DNA from 4 places in the Streptomyces sp. SS1-1 genome. Region 2 is predicted to be linked to each of the others. Evidence: riboswitches for the same ligand, from Rfam matches in the RefSeq annotation. Region 2 holds a riboswitch; each other region holds the start of a gene.

Region 1 (5,128 bases), 170 kb from region 2:
TCACGGTGCCGAGGCCGAACTGGTCGTGCGTGACCCGGTCACCCACCGCCAGCTGCGGGATCGGCTTCTCCGAAGTGCGCCGCGTCGCGAAGCCGGACGCGCCCGACGCCGAGGAGCGTGAGCGGGACGAGGACAGCGACGCCGCCACACCGGAGGCGGGACCGGACGACAGGGGCGAACTCCCGCCCTTGCGCTTCCAGTCCACGTGCGCGGGCGGGATCTCCTCAAGGAACCGGGAGGGCGGGTTGTACGACGGCTGGCCCCAGGCGCTGCGCATCGCCGAGCGCGTCAGGTACAGCCGCTCCCGCGCGCGCGTGATGCCGACGTACGCGAGCCGCCGCTCCTCCTCCAGCTCCTTGGTCTGGCCGAGGGCGCGCATGTGCGGGAAGACGCCGTCCTCCATGCCGGTGAGGAAGACGACCGGGAACTCCAGGCCCTTGGCGGTGTGGAGGGTCATCAGGGTGATGACCCCGGAGCCGTCCTCCTCCTCGTCCGGGATCTGGTCGGAGTCGGCGACGAGCGCGACCCGCTCCAGGAAGGCGGCGAGCCCGCCGGACTCCTCGCCCTCGGCCGCCTCCTGCTCGAACTCCAGGGCGACGGCCGCGAGTTCCTGGAGGTTCTCGATGCGGGTCTCGTCCTGCGGGTCGGTGGAGGACTGCAACTCGGCCAGATAGCCGGTCCGTTCCAGCACGGCCTCCAGGACCGTCGCCGGGCCCGCGCCGGACTCGACGATCGTGCGGAGCTCCTCCATCAGCGCGTTGAACCGCTTGACGGCGTTCGTCGACCGGGCGGCCATGCCGTACGCCTCGTCGACGCGGCGCAGGGCCTGCGGGAAGCTGATCTTCTCGCGCTGCGACAGGGCGTCGATCATGGCCTCGGCGCGCTCGCCGATGCCGCGCTTGGGGACGTTCAGGATGCGGCGCAGCGGGACGGAGTCCTCGGGGTTGGCCAGGACGCGCAGGTAGGCCAGGACGTCCCGGACCTCCTTGCGCTCGTAGAAGCGCACACCGCCGACGACCTTGTACGGCAGTCCGACGCGGATGAAGACTTCCTCGAAGACACGGGACTGGGCGTTCGTCCGGTAGAAGACGGCGACGTCGCCGGCCTTCGCCTCCCCGGCGTCGGTCAGACGGTCTATCTCGTCGGCGACGAACTGCGCCTCGTCGTGCTCGGTGTCGGCGACGTAGCCGGTGATGCGCGCGCCGGCGCCCGCGTTGGTCCACAGGTTCTTGGGCCGGCGGGACTCGTTGCGCTCGATGACGGCGTTGGCGGCGCTGAGGATGGTCTGCGTGGAGCGGTAGTTCTGCTCCAGCAGGATCGTCGTCGCGTCCGGGTAGTCCTCCTCGAACTGGAGGATGTTGCGGATGGTGGCGCCGCGGAAGGCGTAGATCGACTGGTCGGCGTCGCCCACCACGCACAGCTCGGCGGGCGGGACCTCGGCCTCGGGCGGTACGTCGACGGGGTGCTCGGAGGTGCCGACCAGCTCGCGGACCAGGGCGTACTGCGCGTGGTTGGTGTCCTGGTACTCGTCCACCAGCACATGCCGGAACCGGCGGCGGTAGTGCTCGGCGACGTCGGGGAAGGCGCGCAGCAGGTTGACCGTCGTCATGATCAGGTCGTCGAAGTCGAGGGCGTTGGCCTCCCGCAGCCGCGACTGGTAGAGCGCGTACGCCTGGGCGAGGGTCTTCTCGAAGCCGTCGGTGGCCTGGGCGGCGAAGTCCTCCTCGTCGATCAGCTCGTTCTTCAGGTTGCTGATCTTGGCGCTGAACGACTTGGGCGGGAACCGCTTCGGGTCGAGGTCGAGGTCCCGGCAGACGAGCGCCATCAGCCGCTTGCTGTCGGCGGCGTCGTAGATCGAGAACGACGAGGTGAACCCGAGCTTCTTGCTCTCGCGGCGCAGGATGCGGACGCAGGCGCTGTGGAAGGTCATCACCCACATCGCGTTGGCGCGCGGTCCGACGAGCTGCTCGACGCGCTCCTTCATCTCGCCGGCGGCCTTGTTGGTGAAGGTGATCGCCAGGATCTGGCCGGGGTGCACGTTCCGCTCGCCGAGCAGGTACGCGATGCGGTGCGTGAGCACACGCGTCTTGCCGGACCCGGCTCCGGCCACGATGAGCAGCGGGGTGCCGGAGTGGACGACGGCCGCGCGCTGGTTCTCGTTGAGGCCTTCCAGCAGCGCGGCGGCGTCGAGGGCGGGGCGCGGGGCGCCGTCGCGGTAGTACGCGTCGCGGTCCGGCGGCACGTCGAACTTCCCGCCGAACAGATCGTCCGGAAGCGACTCCGGAGTGTGATCGACCTCGGGCGGTGGCGGGGGCTCTTCCCCGTGGGCCCGTGGGGCCTGGAGGTCCGCCAGGAAGCTGTCGTCAAAGAGGCTGCTCATCGCTCTCCGAGTCTAGGCGGCCCCACCGACAACCGGCCGCCACCTCGAGAACATCACACCGTCCGGTCCGGCGTCCCGGCCGCCCGGTCACGGTACGAAGTCATCCCATCACGCCACACATCGCTCGGGGAGATCATGCGATGCCGCCACATCCCGCGCATACGGGACTGACCGCATCAGGACGGCACCAGCCACCCGCCCGATCCCCCTCCACCCCCTCCCCTGACCGAAGGTCACGAAAATGTATCGGGCATATCGCACATCAACCTTCACAGCGGCCACACCGGTTGGCTACCGTGCCGGGCAGGCCGTACGACCCCCACCGGCGAACGACGCCGGGCCGCACGGCCTCCGCCGAGTCCGGAGCGTCCGGAGCCGGGGACCCACCGAACTTGGGGTGAATCGGCCCGACCTCCCCTCCGGGGAGCGGCCGTAGGGCAACCCTTCCGAACCACCCGCCCGAACCCGACAGCTAACTCGGCAGGCGGAGCATGGAAGGAGTCGCCTCCCTTGGCGTCGCACCGCAAGTCGCGTCCCTCCAGCACGCGCGTGGCAGGCATACGGACCCCCGCGCTGGCCACCGCGGCCCTCACCTCCGTGGCCCTGCTGTCCCAGACGGCCCAGGCGAGCCCGTCCGCCGACGACCGGCCGAGCCTCGAAGAGGTCGAGAAGAAGGTCGACGACCTCTACCGCCAGGCGGAGTCGGCCACCGAGAAGTACAACGCGGCCAAGGAGAAGACGACCAAGCAGCGCAAGCGCGTCGACACCCTCCTCGACGACGTCGCCCGGCGCACGCAGAAGCTCAACGACGCGCGCGAGGAGCTGGGGCGCAACGCCGCCGCCCAGTACCGCACCGGTGCCGCCGCCCCGGACACCGCGACGTTCCTGCTCGCGGACACGCCCCAGGACTACTTCGACCAGTCCCAGCTGATGAACCGTATGACGGGACGTCAGAAGCAGTCGGTCGACGAGTACTTCACCGAGCAGTCCGCGACGATGAAGAAGCGGCAGGAGGCCACGCGGAGCCTCGAGACGCTCACCGAGTCGCAGAACGACCTGCGGACCGCCAAGTCGACCGTCCAGAAGAAGCTCGCGGACGCGCGCCGGCTGCTGTCCGAGCTGACCGCGCAGGAGAAAGCCCGCCTCGCCGCGATCGAGAAGCGCAAGCAGGCGGAGGCCGCCCGCAAGGCCGAGGAGCTGGCCCGGCAGCAGCAGGCGGAGGCCGAGCGCGAACGCGAGGAGGCCGCGCAGCAGCAGGAGCAGGGCGGGCAGGAACAGGGCGCCACCGCCCCGGACGGGTCGTACGCCACGAAGGCCGAGAAGGCGTTGTCCTTCGCCCGCACCCAGATCGGCAAGCCGTACGTCTGGGGCGCCACCGGCCCCGACTCCTACGACTGCTCCGGGCTCACCCAGGCCGCCTGGAAGGCCGCCGGCGTCGACATCCCGCGCGTCACCTACGACCAGGTCAACGCGGGCACGACGGTCCCCGTGTCCAGCGCCCAGCCCGGTGACCTGGTCTTCTTCTACGACGACGTCACGCACGTGGGCCTCTACATCGGCAACGGCATGATGATCCACGCCCCGAAGCCCGGCGCGTACGTCCGCGAGGAGTCGATCTACTATGACGGCGAGTCGGCGATCCACAGCGTGGTCCGTCCGGCGTGACGGGCGGGCGGGAGCCGGGCGGAGGAGAGGGACACGTGTCCATGACGGGGGTCGTGACGGCGGTCAGCAGGAACGAGGCGTACTCGTTCACGAAGCCGAACCGGGAGAGCGTCACGCTGCTGACCGGCCTGGGGGTGGACGGCGACGTCCACGCGGGGGTCACGGTGAAGCACCGCTCGCGGGTCGCCCAGGACCCCACGCAGCCGAACCTGCGCCAGGTGCACCTCATCCACGAGGAGCTCTTCGCCGAGCTCGCCGGGGCCGGCTTCCGGGTGGCGCCCGGCGAGCTCGGCGAGAACGTCACCACGCGCGGCCTGGACCTGCTCGGTCTTCCGGTGGGCACGCTGCTGCGCATCGGCGCCGAGGCCGTGGTCGAGGTCACCGGGCTGCGGAACCCGTGCCTGCAGATCGACCGCTTCCAGGACGGGCTGCTCAAGCAGGTCGTGAGCCGTGACGAGGCCGGCCGCCTCGTGCGCAGGGCCGGGATCATGGGTGTCGTCGCGGAGGGCGGGGTGGTCCGCCCCGGCGACACGATCGAGGTGGAGCTGCCGGACGGACCGCACCGGCCGCTGGACCGCGTCTGAGGGACGGCCCCGGGGGGCGTCGGCGCGTCCGGCTCCCCGGGCCGCACGGGCCGCCGATTCACCCACCCCCCGCGCGCGCCCCCACCCGCACGCCGGTGCCGTGCTCCTTAGCATCGGCCCATGCCCGCCGCCACACCCGCGTCCGCGTCCCCCCTGCCCGCCTGGTGGGCGCGACGTCCCCCCGCCGCCGGCGCCTCGGTCATGGCCACCGGCATCCTCTCGGTGGCCCTGCACCAGTCGGGCCACGCGATCCTGTCCCGGATCGCCCTCGCCCTGGCGTGCGTCGCCTGGCTCGCGCTCGCCTGCGACTTCGTCGCCCGGCTCCTGTGGCACCGCTCCGCGTGGGTGAGGGCGGCGGCCGGCCCGGCCTCGCTCTGCGCCGTCGCCGCGACCGCGATCCTGGGCACCCGCTTCGCCGTGGGAGGCCGGCAGACCCTCGCCGAGGCCCTGCTGGCCCTCGCCTTCGCGCTCTGGCCGGGCCTGCTGTACGTCGTCCTGC
Region 2 (5,128 bases):
GTCGCCGAGCCGGACGCCCACCCGGCGCGCGGAGTCCGGGCCCGGGAGGGAGAAGACGCCGTACGGAAGGTTGTGCGCGCCGAAGGGGTCGCCCTCGGGGAGATCGAAGGGGGGCATGGGGTACTGCCTCACTCTCATACGCTCCGTAAGCCATGTGGTCGGGCCCACGTTACGGGTGAGGTGGTGGTCTTGGGCAGGGTGAATCCTCCGGGCAGGCGATCGGCTTCCCCCAGGTCGCCGCGGTGGGCCGTCCCCCTGCCGCCCGTTCACCGCGTCCCCGTCACCGGTCGGACGGTGCCAACTCGGCGTCCGTACAGCCTCCGAGGATCCCCCAAGGGCGAAACCGCCATAAACGGGCGCGAGTTGTGCGGGCTCGGACACAAGTGGGACCGGAACGGGTGTCAACTCATGTGAACAGAGCAGCCGTCCGGTTCAGGTCGAGTCGAGGGGGCTTCCTGTCCGTATTCTCTGATCATGGCCGCACCGATCGCATATTCACTCATCGCCACTGACCTGGACGGGACCCTCCTCCGAGGTGACGACACGCTCTCCGACCGGTCCCTCGCGGCACTCGCGCAGGCGGCGGTGGCCGGTGCCCAGCACCTCGTGGTGACGGGACGGCCGGCACCCCGGGTGCGGCCCCTCCTGGACGTCATGGGCAGCCGGGGGCTGGCGGTGTGCGGGCAGGGCGCGCAGTTGTACGACGCCGGGCGGGACCGGCTGCTGTGGTCCATCACCCTGGAGCGGGACCTGGCGGAGACCGCCCTCGGCAAGATCGAGGCCGAGGTGGGGCAGGTGTACGCGGCGGTCGACCAGGACGGGGTCGACGGGCTCACGCTCATCGAACCGGGCTATCTGATGCCCCACCCGACCCTGCCGGCCGTGCGGGTGCGGCACCGCGACGACCTGTGGTGCGAGCCGATCAGCAAGGTGCTGCTGCGCCATCCGACGCTGTCGGACGACGAGTTGGCGGCGACGGCCCGCGCGGTGGTGGGTTCGCTGGCGACGGTCACCATGTCGGGGCCGGGGACCGTCGAACTCCAGCCATGCGGCATCACGAAGGCGACGGGCCTCGCGCTCGCCGCCGAGCATCTCGGCCTGGGCCCGCACGAGACCATCGCGTTCGGGGACATGCCCAACGACATCCCCATGTTCGACTGGGCCGCGCACGGGGTGGCGATGGCCAACGCGCACCCCGAACTCAAGGCGGTCGCGGACGAGGTCACCTTGTCCAACGAGGACGACGGCATCGCCGTCGTCCTCGAGAGACTGTTCGCCCGCAGCCTGGCCGAGTTCCCCTAGTAGGGGACTCGGAAGGCCCAGAGGGCCGAGGGTGCTCGGAGGGCTCAGTAGGGGCCGTTCACGTTGTCGATCGAGCCGTAGCGCGCGGCCGCGTAGTTGCAGGCGGCCGTGATGTTCGCGACCGGGTCGAACGGGTCGTACGCGGTGCCCGGCACGTGGTACGTCGCGAAGGTCGGGTCGATGACCTGGAGGAGGCCCTTGGACGGGGTGCCCGCCACGGCGTTGGAGTCCCAGTTGTTGATGGCGGCCGGGTTGCCCGACGACTCGCGCATGACGTTGCGGTGGATGCCCTCGTAGGAACCGGGGATCCCCTTCTGCGCCATGATGTCGAGCGCCTCACGGATCCAGCCGTCGAGGTTGTCCGCGTACGTCTTCACGGAGGCCTGGGTGGCCTGGGCGACGGCGGACTTCTTGACGGGGGCGGACGCCGTGTTCGCCTTGGCCTTCGCCGGCGCGGCCTTCTTCGTGGCCCGGACCTTCAGGTCGACACCCGGGTGGATCAGCCGGGGGTTGTCGCCGATGGCCGCGCGGTTGTCCTTGTAGAGCTGACGCCAGCCGCCCTGGGCGTCGTACCGGTCGGCGATCCCGTACAGGGTGTCGCCCTTCTTGGTGGTGTAGCTGACGGAGCCGACCTTGGCCACGGTGGGGGCCTTGGCGGGCTCGGCGGCGCTCGCGGTGGTCGCGCTCAGCAGGGGGAGCGCGAGAGCGGCGGTACCGGTTCCGGCGGCGATGACGCGGCGGGTGAACGGGCTGGTGCGGGTGCGACGGTGCTTGCCTCGGGACATGGCGCTGTTCGTTCCTCTCCGGCGCCTGCGAGGTGAGCTGTCGGGTTCGGGCGGGAGATGCCCGGTCACACCGCCGTAGGACGACGCGACTTCACCCCTAGCCGTTCCGGTGCGCCATCGAGGCGTGCGGTACGGCGACTTACCTGGGTCCCCCGCTCCTGCCGTGCGGTGCGTTGCGTAGGTGGATGACTCGGGCGGCGGCAGGATTCGGCGTCCGCCCGACAGAGCGGGAACGTATGCGAGAGCACATGTCCGGAACAAGGGCCGCAATCACCTGACGTGCTAGTTGACCATGGTCTGAGGCGTATGGGGCGCTTGATCCTTTGCGGTTGCCAATTCTCAACTCGCTTTTCTGGCAAGGGGACGTGAGGCTCCGGCGGGGGGATGGGTCGACGGGTGGCCGCGTGACCCAACTCACGGCGATCACAACAACGGCAAATCGGGCAATGAATCCAACTCCCCTGTTATTGCCTGGCCGTGGAGAGCCTGCCGTCGCGGCACCTATCTGCCCCCTTCCTTCCGGAGAGTCCGTTTTGCCGGGCAGGAACCCCGCCCTTCGTGTCGTTCGTTGAGGGGGCGTGGAGGCGTCCGGAGGGCGGGTCGGGGTAGGCGGAGGCGGGGGTGCCGTGCGGACCCCCGGGCCGGCCCCGAGGGGTCGAACCGGAATTCGATTCGAGAGGGGATGGCGAGGGGTCGGCTACCCACGGTGACGTGACGATAAATCGATGAATGTCCATCCTTATCGGGTGATCAAAAAACATACCGACCGTGGGCCGAAGTCGGCCGTGGTGGACGGGTGGGCGGCATCGGTGATCGAAACGTGACCGGATACGCTGACTTGAGTGATGGCAGCGACCTATCGACAAACCGTGTAACCAGCCGAAAGACACCAGCAGACAGGAGACCCCTCGTGACCGTCGTCGGGCCGTTCGGGCTGAGCGTGCGGGACCAGGCTCTGGAAGCCGATGTCCAGGCCGGATTGGCGGCTGTCGAGGAGGGACTGCTCGAAGCCACCAAGAGTGAGGTCCCCTTCATCACCGGGGCCGCCCAGCACCTGGTGCGGGCGGGCGGGAAGCGCTTCCGGCCGCTGCTGGTGATGCTCGCCGCGCGCTTCGGTGACCCGTACGCCCCGGGGATCGTGCCGTCGGCCGTGGTGGTGGAGCTGACCCACCTGGCGACGCTGTACCACGACGACGTGATGGACGAGGCCGAGGTCCGGCGCGGGGTCGACAGCGCGAACACCCGCTGGGGGAACTCCGTCGCGGTCCTCACCGGCGACTTCCTCTTCGCGCGCGCCTCGCACATCCTGGCCGACCTCGGGCCCGAGGCGGTCCGGGTGCAGGCCGAGGCGTTCGAGCGGCTGGTCACGGGCCAGATCCTGGAGACGGCCGGACCGCAGGACGGCCGGGACCCCGTGGAGCACTACCTCGACGTGCTGAGCGGGAAGACCGGGTCGCTGGTGGCGGTGTCCTGCCGCTTCGGGGCGATGATGTCGGGCGCCGACGAGACCGTGGTCGACGTGCTCACCCAGTACGGGGAGCGGCTCGGCGTGGCCTTCCAGCTGGCGGACGACGTCCTGGACATCGCGAGCGACTCCCACGAGTCCGGGAAGACGCCCGGCACGGATCTGCGCGAGGGCATCCCGACCCTGCCGGTGCTGCGGCTGCGGGAGCGCGCGGAGCGGCTGGGGCTGCCCGAGGACATCGCCCTGTGCGAGCTGCTGGCCTCCGACCTGAGCGACGACGCCCGGCTCGCGGAGGCGCTGACCGCCCTGCGGGAGCACCCGGCGCTGGAGCAGGCCCGGCGGGACACGGTCCGCTACGCCGAGGACGCGCGCGCCGCGCTGGCGCCCCTGCCGGAGAACGACGCGAAGGCCGCCCTGATGGAGCTGTGCGACGCCGTGGTGCACCGCGCCGGCTGAGCCGCCCCCTCGGCCGGCCGCCCGGGCCACCGCTTCTCCGCTCCTCGCCCCGGCCACCGCTTCTCTGTTCCTCGCCCCGGCCACCGCTTCTCCGTTCCTCGCCCCGTCCCACCCCTCGCCCCGCCCCGCCCCAGCCCCTCGACCCCCTGACCCCTACGGGTCGGGGGACGTCCACCCCTCCGGCGTCATACCGCAGGTGTACGCGGAGTTGGCTCCGCAGGCTGACGAAACTTCCTGACCGATTTGGTCAGATGGACACCACACGGAAAACACCACTCCTCACCGATTCGGGTGAGAATGGCGGCTCAGGGGTGGACCTTGCCGGGTCGTGAGACTCGCGGGCGACAGACGAACGGACGGCCGCCGCCGACGACGGAGGTAGGGCACACATGGCACCGTACGAAGTCGACGACAATACGACCGCGGGGGAGGGCGACGACCCGCGCGCGGGCCGGCGCAAGGCCGCTCGGTACGTCGTCCCGGTCACGGTGGTGGGGATCGCGGCGGCGACGATCGGGCTGGTCCCGGCGCTCGCCGACGCCGGGGACCCGGATCTGCCGGACCTCACCGCGCAGCAACTGATCGAGAAGATCGCCCAGTCGGACGTCCAGCAGCTGTCCGGCACGTTCAAGATCACGACGGATCTGGGGCTGCCCGACCTCGGCGGGCTGGAGTCGGGTCTCGCCTTGGGCCTCACCGGAGCGGGCGCGGGCGGCGGCTCGTCCGCCGATCCCTCGGCGAAGCTGACCGAGCTGGCCTCCGGCACGCACACCCTGCGGATCGCCGCCGACGGCGACGACCGGCAGAAGCTGTCCCTGGCGGACAAGTCCTCCGAGTACAGCCTCATCCACAACGGCAAGGACGTCTGGGGCTACGACAGCCGGTCCGGCGAGGTCTTCCACGCCACCGCCGACGAGGCCGGGCGGGAGAAGGACAAGGGGCAGGGCAAGGGCCGGGGCGAGGGGCAGGGCAGGGGGCACGGCCGGGACCACGGGAAGATCGACGGGGTTCCCGCCACCCCCAAGGAGCTCACCGAGGAGGCCCTGAAGGCGGTCGACGACACGACGTCGGTCACCGTCGACGGCACCGCGCACGTCGCCGGCCGGGACGCCTACCGGCT
Region 3 (5,128 bases), 1.3 Mb from region 2:
CGATGATGGCCGCCTACCGCCTGCCGAGCGACGGCACGCGCGAGTGCGACGCCGCCGACCTGGCGCTGACGGTCCTCGGCGGCGGCGAGTCCTCCCGCCTCTACAACCGGCTCGTGCGGCGCGACCGTACGGCCGTGGCGGCCGGTTTCGGCCTGCTGCGCCTGGCGGGCGCGCCCTCCCTCGGCTGGCTGGACGTGAAGACCTCCGGTGACGTCGAGGTGCCGGTGATCGAGGCCGCCGTCGACGAGGAGCTCGCCCGCTTCGCCGCGGAGGGCCCCACCGCCGAGGAGATGGAACGCGCGCAGGCCCAGCTGGAGCGCGAGTGGCTGGACCGGCTCGGCACCTGCGCCGGCCGCGCCGACGAACTGTGCCGGTACGCCGTCCTGTTCGGCGACCCGCAGCTCGCCTTCACCGCCGTGCAGCGCGTGCTCGACGTCACCGCCGAGGAGGTGCAGGCGGTCGCCCAGGCCCGGCTGCGCCCGGACAACCGCGCGGTGCTCGTGTACGAGCCGACCGCCGCCGAGGCCGACGAGACCACCGACGAGAACGAGGAGTCGGCGCAGTGACCGAACTCGCGAGCATGGAGTTCCACCCGCAGCCCCAGGCCGGCGCGCCCCGGCCCTGGGCGTTCCCGGCCCCCGAGCGCGGCACCCTGGACAACGGCCTGACGGTCCTGCGCTGCCACCGCCCCGGCCAGCAGGTCGTCGCCGTCGAGGTCCTCCTCGACACGCCGCTCGACGCCGAGCCCGCGGGCCTGGACGGCATCGCCACGATCATGGCGCGCGCCCTGTCCGAGGGCACCGACAAGCACACCGCCGAGGAGTACGCGGCCGAGCTGGAGCGCTGCGGCGCCACCCTCGACGCGTACGCCGACCACCCCGGCGTCCGGGTCAGCCTGGAGGTGCCGGTCTCCCGGCTGCCGAAGGCGCTGGACCTGCTCGCCGACGCGCTCAGGGCGCCGCTGTTCGCCGACGCCGAGGTGGAGCGCCTGGTGCGCAACCGCCTCGACGAGATCCCGCACGAGCTGGCGAACCCGTCGCGCCGGGCGGCCAAGGAGCTGTCCCGGCAGCTGTTCCCGGCGTCCTCGCGCATGTCCCGCCCCCGCCAGGGCACCGAGGAGACCGTCGCCGGCATCGACTCCGCGGCCGTACGCGCGTTCTTCGAGCGGCATGTGCGCCCCGCCACCTCCACGGTCGTGGTCGTCGGCGACCTGACCGGCGTCGACCTGGACGCCCTGCTGGGCGACAGCCTGGGCGCCTGGACCGGTTCGCAGGCCGAGCCGCGGCCCGTCCCGCCGGTCACCGCGGACGACACCGGGCGGGTCGTCATCGTGGACCGCCCCGGAGCCGTGCAGACGCAGCTGCTGATCGGCCGGATCGGCCCCGACCGGCACGACCGCGTGTGGCCGGCGCAGGTCCTCGGCACGTACTGCCTCGGCGGCACGCTCACCTCCCGGCTGGACAAGGTCCTGCGCGAGGAGAAGGGCTATACCTACGGCGTGCGGGCGTTCGGGCAGGTCCTGCGCTCCGCGCCGGACGGCACCGGCGCCTCGATGCTCGCCATCACCGGCTCCGTCGACACGCCCAACACCGGCCCCGCCCTGGACGACCTGTGGACCGTCCTGCGCGGGATCGCCGCCGACGGACTCACCGACGCCGAGCGGGACTTCGCCGTGCAGAACCTGGTCGGGGTGGCGCCGCTGAAGTACGAGACGGCCGCCGCCGTGGCGAGCACGCTGGCCGACCAGGTGGAGCAGCACCTCCCCGACGACTTCCAGGCGACGCTGTACCAGCAGCTCGCCGCCACCGGCACCGTCGAGGCCACCGCCGCGGTCGTCAGCGCCTTCCCGGCGGACCGTCTCGTCACGGTCCTCGTCGGCGACGCGTCGGCGATCCGGGAGCCCGTCGAGGCCCTCGGCATCGGCGAAGTCACCGTCGTGACGGCCGACTAGAGCACCGGCCCGTCCCGCGCGCGGGGGAGCCCTGGTGACGGCAACGTCACCAGGGCTCCCTTATGCCCGAATTGGGGCGGAGGCGGCCTGTCTGCCCTGTGGGATGCGCTACAAAAGCCGCGTTCCGTTTGGGAATTGAACACTGTCCCGCTTAGCGTCTTCCGGGCTGTTCGTCAGGCAGTGCGCCGCGCCCGCGGCACCGGACAGTCATCGCCGAGTCCCCGTATGGCGCGAGCCAGGGGAGCCGGGGACCCACCGCAGTCCCTGGGGTGAATCGGACGCCCGCGCAGCCGCGAGGGGGTCCGTAGGAGACCTTCCTGCTCCGAACCCGTCAGCTAACCCGGTAGGCGAGAGGGAAGGAAAGGACCAGCCACCACATGGCGTTCAGCTGCGCCACGGGGAAGAACCGCCCCTCCGGGAAGCACCGCAAGCCCGGCCGGTTCGAGCGCACCACGGCCCGTGCGGCCGGTGTCGCCGCCCTCACCGCCACCGGCGTCGTGGGCACCCTCGCCGCCCCCGCGCTGGCCGCCGAGCCCGCCGCGGAGCAGACCGGTCTCATCCCGGTCGTCGCCGTCGAGGACTCCATCGCCACCCAGATCGACGCGCAGGCCGCCGCCCAGGAGCGGGCCGCCGCCGAGGCCGCGGCCCTCAAGCAGGCCGCCCAGGAGGCCGCGCGCCACAAGGCCGCCGAGAAGGCCAAGCAGGAGCGGGAGGCCAAGGAGCGCGCCGCGCGGGAGGCCGAGCGCAAGCGCCTGCTGTCCTACGTCGCCCCGATCGCCGGGTCGTACGTGTCGACCTCCTACCAGTCCGGCGGTGGCCTCTGGTCCTCCGGCAGCCACACCGGCATCGACTTCCACGCCGCCAGCGGCACCTCGGTGCACGCGGTCGGCGCCGGCACCGTCGTCGAGGCCGGCTGGGGCGGGGCCTACGGCAACAACGTCGTGATCAAGATGAACGACGGCACCTACACCCAGTACGGGCACCTGTCGTCGATCGGCGTCTCGGTGGGCCAGACGGTCACCCCCGGCCAGCAGATCGGCCTGTCCGGCGCCACCGGCAACGTCACGGGCCCGCATCTGCACTTCGAGGCGCGCACCACCGCCGAGTACGGCTCCGACATCGACCCGGTCGGCTATCTGCGCTCGCACGGCGTCGCGCTCTGACGCGCCCGTCCGCCTTAACGTGGCCCCGGCTCCCGAGCCGGGGCTTTCGGTCTTTCTGGACAAGGACTGTCCAAAAAATATCCATGGATTCCGGCCCGCCGTCGGAAATTCACGCTTCTTGCCATAGAGTCGCTGAACACACGTCATTCGTCGACGTTTCACGGGGATTAAGGCGGAGGTCGGCATGCGTATTCCGGCGCACTCGGTGTGCACCGCGATCCGGGACGACATCGTCGCCGGTGTCCTGGAGCGCGGCGGCCGGCTCACGGAGGAGGTCCTCGCCCGCCGCTACGGCGTCTCCCGTGTCCCCGTGCGCGAGGCGCTGCGCACCCTGGAGGCGGAGGGCTTCGTCGTGACCCGACGGCACGCGGGCGCGTGCGTGGCCGAGCCCACCGAGCAGGAGGCGGCCGACGTCCTGGAGATGCGCACCCTGCTGGAGCCGCTCGGCGCCGCACGGGCCGCCCAGCGGCGCACCGAGGCCCATCTGAAGGTGCTGCGGGGCCTGGTCAGGCTGGGTCAGGAGCGGGCCAGGCGGGGCAACAGCGAGGATCTGCGCTCGCTGGGCGGCTGGTTCCACGAGACGCTGGCCCAGGCCTCGGGCAGCACCGCGCTCACCTCGACGCTGACCCAGCTGCGGCACAAGATCGCCTGGATGTACGCCGTGGAGGCGTCCGCCGACCCCGTGGAGTCCTGGGCGGAGCACGGCGCGATCGTGGACGCGGTGGCGCGCGGCGACGGCGAACGCGCCCGCGCGCTCACCGCCCTGCACACCGAGCGCGGGCTGTCCGCGCACCGGCTGCGCTTCGGCTCCGGGGGCGAGCGCGCGGAGCGTGTGAGGAATTCGCAACATGCCGTAAACATGCCGAGCCTGCGGAATTAACACAGGCGCCGTATACAAAGAAGAGCAATTCCGGGGCGGCGCATTCATGCTGCCCTTTTTTGACTGTCCGGGGTAATTCAGGTGCCGTCGTGGCGCCGCCGCCGTGAAATTCCACGCGAGCCCGGCCCGGAAAGACGAAGCCGCGCCCGCCGGAAAGGCGGACGCGGCTTCCGTGCCGTGCGGGAGACCCGCTCGGGCCACTCAGACCGTCTCGGGCAGTTCCTCGAGGCCCTCGGCGACCAGCTTGGCCAGACGGTCGAGGGCGGCGTCCGCACCCTCGGCGTCGGAGGCGAGGACGATCTCCTCGCCGCCCTGGGCGCCCAGGCCCAGGACCGCCAGCATCGAGGCCGCGTTGACGGGGTTGCCGTCGGCCTTGGCGATGGTCACCGGGACGCCTGTGGCCGTGGCGGCCCGGACGAAGATGGAGGCGGGGCGGGCGTGGAGACCCTCGGCCCAGCCGACGTTGACGCGGCGCTCAGCCATGTGTTGCTGCCCTTCGGTGTTCAGGGTTGTCTAGACCAGTTTCACACATTGGGGGCGCCCGATGGAACGGCCCGCGCGCCCCTGCCTCGACGACCGCCGCACCCCGCCGGACGTCGGGAACAGCCTGCCTCGCGCCGGTGTCGTACGCGAGCCGTAACCTGGCCCCATGCAGAGCGCCTCGGACCGGCACGTGTACCCCGCCCACTGGGAAGCCGACGTGGTGCTGCGCGACGGCGGCACCGCGCGCATCCGGCCCATCACCGTCGACGACGCCGAGCGCCTGGTCAGCTTCTACGAACAGGTGTCCGACGAATCGAAGTACTACCGCTTCTTCGCGCCCTACCCGCGCCTGTCCGCCAAGGACGTCCGCCGCTTCACCCACCACGACTTCGTGGACCGGGTGGGACTCGCGGCCACGATCGGCGGCGACTTCATCGCCACCGTGCGGTACGACCGCATCGGCGCCGACGGGGCGCCCGCGTCCGCCCCCGCCGACGAGGCCGAGGTCGCCTTCCTCGTCCAGGACGCCCACCAGGGACGCGGCGTCGCCTCCGCCCTGCTCGAACACATCGCGGCGGTCGCCCGGGAGCGCGGCATACGCCGGTTCGCCGCCGAGGTGCTGCCCGCCAACACCAAGATGATCAAGGTGTT
Region 4 (5,128 bases), 3.4 Mb from region 2:
CCAGAGCGCCTTGCAGGACGTGGCGGCGAACCGGGAGGTCTCCTCGGTGTCCGCCGAGCCGCAGCGCGGGCAGGCCACGGCGTGCCGGGTCGGTGACAGCACGAGGGCGACGGGGCCGCCGCGCGGCGCGGGGCCGGGCGGGGCGATGCCGTGCTCGGCGAGCTTGGCGCGGCCGGCCGGGGTGATCCAGTCGCTGCTCCACGGCGGGTCCAGCACGGTGCGGATCTCCACGCGCGGGTATCCGGCCGCGCGCAGGCGTGCCGCGACGTCCGCCCGCATCTCGGCCATCGCCGGGCAGCCCGAGTAGGTCGGGGTCAGGCTCGCCACGACCGTGCCGTCCTCGGTCGTCTCGACGTCCCGCAGGACGCCCAGGTCGGCGAGGGTGAGCATGGGCAGCTCGGGGTCCGGCACCTGGGCGGCGATGTGCCGGGCGCGCCGGGCGTCGAGCTGGGTCGTCACCATGTCGCCTCCGGGTGCGCGCGGGCGATGCCCTGCAGCTCGGCGAGGAGCGGGGCGAGGTGCTCGGTGTGCTCGCCCTCGCGTCCGCAGCCGGGCAGCGGGCGGTACACGGGCATGGGCAGTCCGGCCGCGTCGGTGACCTGCTTGAGGTCCGCGACGACCTCCTGCCGTACGTCGAACGCGGTGAACAGCTCGCCCAGGTAGGGCGCCACCTGTTCCTGCGCGCGGCGCATCCGGCGGTGGGACTCGTCGGTGCCGTCACCCAGGCGTACGGCCCACTCGGCGGCGTACTGCCGGTGGTAGCTCAGCTCCTTGGCGCCCTTCGCGGCGATCGCCGAGAGCACCGGGTCCGGGTGGGACGCCAGCCGCTCGAAGTGGGCGAGCCGCCAGCTGGACAGCACCAGCAGCCGCACGATGCTGAACGCGAAGTCGCCGTTGGGCAGTTCGGCGAGGCGGACGTTGCGGAAGTCGGCGGCGTCGCGGAAGTAGGCGTACGCGTCCTCGTCGCGTCCGGTGCCGTCGGTCTGGCCGGCGCGGGAGTACAGCAGCCGGGCCTGGCCGAGCAGGTCGAGGCCGATGTTGGCGAGCGCGACCTCCTCCTCCAGCTCGGGGGCGCGGGTGACCCACTCCCCCAGGCGCTGCGCCGAGACCAGCGCGTCGTCGCCGAGCGCGACGCACAGGGCGGCCAGCCCGGCGGCGTCGACGTCGTCCGGGACGGTCGTGTCCACGCCGTGCAGCGGGTCCTCGAAGCCGGTGCCGTAGGCCCAGCGGGTGTCGTCCTCGTGTCCCTCGGCGAGGGTCAGGTAGACGTGGTCGTCACTCATGCCCTCTCCTTCAGATGTGGGGGACGTCGTCGGGGATGTCGTAGAAGGTCGGGTGGCGGTAGACCTTGTCGGCGCTGGGCTCGAAGAACGGGTCCTTCTCGTCGCGGGTGGAGGCGGCGATGTGCTCGGAGCGCACGACCCAGATGCTGACGCCTTCGTTGCGCCGGGTGTAGAGGTCCCGGGCGTGGGTCAGCGCCATCCGGTCGTCGGCGGCGTGCAGCGAGCCGACGTGGACGTGGTTCAGCCCGCGCTTGCCCCGGACGAACACCTCGTACAGCGGCCAGTCCTGCTTTCCGGTGCTCATGCCACCGCTCCCTTCTCCGCGCGGGCGGCCTGCTTGGCCGCGTGGGCGGTGGCCGCCTCCCGCACCCAGGCGCCCTCTTCGTGGGCGCTCCTGCGTCGTTCCATCCGCTGTGCGTTGCACGGGCCGTCGCCCTTGATGACCCGCATCAGCTCGTCCCAGTCGGGCGTGCCGAAGTCGTGGTGGCCGCGCTCGGCGTTCCAGCGCAGCTCGGGGTCGGGCAGGGTGACGCCGAGCTTCTCGGCCTGCGGGACCGTCATGTCGACGAAGCGCTGGCGCAGCTCGTCGTTGCTGTGCCGTTTGATCTTCCAGGCCATCGAGCGGGCGGAGTTGGGCGAGGAGTCGTCGGGCGGGCCGAACATCATCAGGGAGGGCCACCACCAGCGGTTCACGGCGTCCTGGACCATCTCCCGCTGGGCCTCGGTGCCGCGCATCATCGTCATCAGCAGCTCGTAGCCCTGCCGCTGGTGGAACGACTCCTCCTTGCAGATCCGCACCATCGCGCGCGCGTACGGCCCGTAGGAGCTGCGGCACAGCGGCACCTGGTTGCAGATCGCGGCGCCGTCCACGAACCAGCCGATCACGCCGACGTCGGCGAAGGTCGTCGTGGGGTAGTTGAAGATCGAGGAGTACTTCTGGCGGCCCTCGATGAGCCGGTCGGTCAGGTCGGCGCGGTCGGCGCCCAGGGTCTCGGCGGCCGAGTACAGGTACAGGCCGTGACCGGCCTCGTCCTGCACCTTCGCGAAGAGGATCGCCTTGCGGCGCAGCGAGGGCGCCTTGGTGATCCACTCCCCCTCCGGCTGCATGCCGATGATCTCGGAGTGGGCGTGCTGCGCGATCTGCCGGATCAGCGTGCTGCGGTAGCCGTCCGGCATCCAGTCCCGCGGCTCGATGCGCTGGTCGCGCGCGATCGTCGCGTCGAAGTGCTCCTCAAGCGGCCCTTGTGGGGGCGCCTCGGTGGAGTGTGAGGTCGTCATCGCTCCCGCTTCCCAACCGACCATTCGTTCGGTACCAGTGTGACGTGTTTCGGCGAGCGGAGCAAGAGCTTTGCGGGGCACCCGGACGGCTACCGTCCGTGTTCACGCGAGCGCGTGGCGCCGCAGCGCGGCCCCGCCGCCATTCCCAGCGTCGAAGGTCACAAAAACGTATCGGACATTTCACACGTCAATCTTCACTGCAGGCACACAAGTTGGCTAAGTTACTGGCTCAGGACGCGCGTTGAACTCCGGCGAACCCCGCCGGGACGAGCGCCCTCCGCCGAGTCGGCGTGCCCTGCGGGGCCGCGGAGCCGGGGACCCAACCGAACCATGGGGTGAATCGACCCGAGGCCGTGACGGGCCGGGTCGTAGGGCACACCTTCCGACGCGAACGCCCGAACCCGTCAGCTAACTCGGTAGGCGGAGTACGGAAGGAGCACGTCGCCCATGGCGCCGGAACGCACCGGTATGCGCAACTCCGCGCTCGCCTCGGCAGCAGCCCTCACCTCGGTGGCCCTGCTCGGCCAGTCGGCAGGTGCCGCCCAGGCGGACGAGGGACCGAGCCGCGAGGAGGTCAGCCGGCGGGTCAGCTCGCTCTACGACCGGGCCGAGACCGACACCGGGACCTTCAACGCCACCCGCGCCTCGTCGACGGGACCGCGCAACCGCGTGGGCGCCCCGGCGGCCTCGGGGCGCGACGGTGACGGCGGCCGGGGCTCGGCCGCGCTCGACGAGGTCGCCCGGCAGTGGTTCGACGTCGCCCGCTCCAAGCTGGGCCCGACGGTTCCGGCCGTACTGCCGAAGGACCGGGCGCCGGAGCGGTCCGCCCCGGCGCGGTCCGCACGCCCGTCGGGCGGCGACGGCGCGCGGGAGATATCCGGGCGCGCCGCCCCCCTGGAGCTGACCGCCGGATCGGGCGCGCCGGTCGCCGAGTTGCCGGCCGGTACGGCCCGTCCCGCGGCCCTGGGTGAGCTGACCGCGGGTCCTGTGGCGGCGCTGCCCGCGTCGGGTACGCCTGCCCTCGGGTCCGGCGGCGCCCTCGCCCTGCCGGCGCCGACGCCGACGCCGACGCAGGCCACCGCGCGGCCGGAGGTGGACCAGCGGTCCACGCTGCGCGCGAGCAAGGAGCGCAGCCAGCGCAAACTGGCGCAGGCGCGTGAGCTGCTGACCGCACGCGCCGGCCGCACCACCCCGGCGCTGGAGGCCCCCTCGGCCACCCCGGCGCCGTTCCCGCCCGCGGCGCAGAGCCGGTGGGACGCCCTGGAGGCGCAGAGCCCCGCCGACATGACGACGGTCCCTCCGGGGACGACGGCTCCGGCGGACGCCGCGCTGGGGCTGGGTGCGGAGTTGAGTGCCCCTCAGGGGTTCGCTGGCGCGGAGGCCGGGTTCGCCGGGGCGGACGCCGGGTTCGCGGGGGCGGGCGCCAGGTTCGCCGGGGGCGGCCAGACGGGGGGCTTTCCGGTGGTCGGGCAGACGGGGAGCTTTCCCACGGTGGAACAGACGGGGAGTTACCCCGCCGTGGCACAGACCGGCAGCTTCCCTGCCGTCGCTCAGACCGGCAGCTTCCCCGGCGTCAGCCAGACCGGCAGCTTCCCGATGGTCGACCAGACCGGTGGCTTCCCGACCGTCACCCAGACCGGGAGCTTCCCGGCGGCGGCCCCGCAGGCCGGGGGCTTGCCTTCGGCACCGCAGACGGGGGGCTACCCCGCAGCGGCCTCGCAGACCGGGGGCTACCCCGCGGCGGCGGCCCAGACCGGGGCCTATCCCGCCGTCGACCAGACGGGAAGCGTCCCGGCCGTTGCGCAGGCGGCCAGTTACCCTACGGCCGCTCAGACCGGCAGCTTCCCGGCCGTCGATCAGACCGGCGGCATCCCCATGGTCGACCAGACCGGCGGCTTCCCGGCCGTCACCCAGACCGGGAGCTTCCCGGCGGCGAGCCCGACGGGGACCGGCAGCTTCCCGGCGGCCCCGCAGACCGGCAGCTACCCCGCCGCCGCCCCGGCCCCTGCCGCCCCCGTCACCGCGCCGCAGGACAGTCGGGCGCTGAGGGCGCTGGAGTTCGCCCGGGCGCAGATCGGCAAGCCCTGTGTCTGGGGTACGACCGGTCCGACCACCTTCGACGGCCCCGGACTCACCCAGGCCGCCTGGAAGGCCGCCGGTATCGCCCTCCCCCGTACCGCCCAGGAGCAGGCCACCGCGGGGCAGGGCGTCGCCCTGACCCACCTGGAGCCCGGAGACCTGGTGCTGTACCACGCGGGCCACGTCGGCATCTACTCCGGGAACGGCATGATGATCCATGCCCCGGGCCCCGGCACCGTCGTCCGCGAGGAGTCCGTCCAGTACGCCGGAGAGGCCGCGATCCACAGCGCGATCCGGCCCGCCTGAGTCGGCGTCACTCCGGCGCCGTACGACGACCGCCCCGCCTCCACCGGGTGGGGCGGAGCGGGGCGGATCCGTCGGGGGACGCCTGCGGCGGTCGTGGAGGAGGTCAGTGGCGGCCTTCCGGGCCGCGCCGCTCGGACCGGCGCCGCAGGGCCAGCCAGTCGGCGACCGCGGCCGCGATCGGC

Evidence for each region. Region 2 has a riboswitch for cyclic di-AMP ahead of F8R89_RS20630 (transglycosylase SLT domain-containing protein). Riboswitches for the same ligand answer to the same signal wherever they lie in the genome.
Region 1: it holds a riboswitch for cyclic di-AMP, as region 2 does, so the genes downstream of both, F8R89_RS21525 (C40 family peptidase) here and F8R89_RS20630 (transglycosylase SLT domain-containing protein) in region 2, are expected to answer to the same signal.
Region 3: it holds a riboswitch for cyclic di-AMP, as region 2 does, so the genes downstream of both, F8R89_RS26510 (M23 family metallopeptidase) here and F8R89_RS20630 (transglycosylase SLT domain-containing protein) in region 2, are expected to answer to the same signal.
Region 4: it holds a riboswitch for cyclic di-AMP, as region 2 does, so the genes downstream of both, F8R89_RS36590 (C40 family peptidase) here and F8R89_RS20630 (transglycosylase SLT domain-containing protein) in region 2, are expected to answer to the same signal.

The regions. Positions count from the first base shown of each region.
Region 1 covers NZ_WBXN01000004.1:4,357,027-4,362,154, reverse strand. Annotated here, with positions in the region: gene pcrA (DNA helicase PcrA) at 1-2,380, opposite strand, end outside; cyclic di-AMP (ydaO/yuaA leader) riboswitch at 2,723-2,882, shown strand; gene F8R89_RS21525 (C40 family peptidase) at 2,891-4,045, shown strand; gene F8R89_RS21520 (MOSC domain-containing protein) at 4,087-4,629, shown strand; gene F8R89_RS21515 (tellurite resistance/C4-dicarboxylate transporter family protein) at 4,750-5,128, shown strand, end outside.
Region 2 covers NZ_WBXN01000004.1:4,186,297-4,191,424, forward strand. Annotated here, with positions in the region: gene fahA (fumarylacetoacetase) at 1-117, opposite strand, end outside; gene F8R89_RS20625 (HAD family hydrolase) at 475-1,302, shown strand; gene F8R89_RS20630 (transglycosylase SLT domain-containing protein) at 1,347-2,087, opposite strand; cyclic di-AMP (ydaO/yuaA leader) riboswitch at 2,095-2,268, opposite strand; gene F8R89_RS20635 (polyprenyl synthetase family protein) at 2,998-4,008, shown strand; gene F8R89_RS20640 (LolA family protein) at 4,398-5,128, shown strand, end outside.
Region 3 covers NZ_WBXN01000004.1:5,476,420-5,481,547, forward strand. Annotated here, with positions in the region: gene F8R89_RS26500 (M16 family metallopeptidase) at 1-566, shown strand, start outside; gene F8R89_RS26505 (M16 family metallopeptidase) at 563-1,951, shown strand; cyclic di-AMP (ydaO/yuaA leader) riboswitch at 2,153-2,316, shown strand; gene F8R89_RS26510 (M23 family metallopeptidase) at 2,329-3,114, shown strand; gene F8R89_RS26515 (GntR family transcriptional regulator) at 3,299-3,994, shown strand; gene F8R89_RS26520 (HPr family phosphocarrier protein) at 4,196-4,477, opposite strand; gene F8R89_RS26530 (bifunctional GNAT family N-acetyltransferase/acetate--CoA ligase family protein) at 4,644-5,128, shown strand, end outside.
Region 4 covers NZ_WBXN01000004.1:813,425-818,552, forward strand. Annotated here, with positions in the region: gene paaD (1,2-phenylacetyl-CoA epoxidase subunit PaaD) at 1-462, opposite strand, end outside; gene paaC (1,2-phenylacetyl-CoA epoxidase subunit PaaC) at 456-1,283, opposite strand; gene paaB (1,2-phenylacetyl-CoA epoxidase subunit PaaB) at 1,294-1,587, opposite strand; gene paaA (1,2-phenylacetyl-CoA epoxidase subunit PaaA) at 1,584-2,561, opposite strand; cyclic di-AMP (ydaO/yuaA leader) riboswitch at 2,830-3,000, shown strand; gene F8R89_RS36590 (C40 family peptidase) at 3,009-4,946, shown strand; gene tgmB (ATP-grasp ribosomal peptide maturase) at 5,050-5,128, opposite strand, start outside.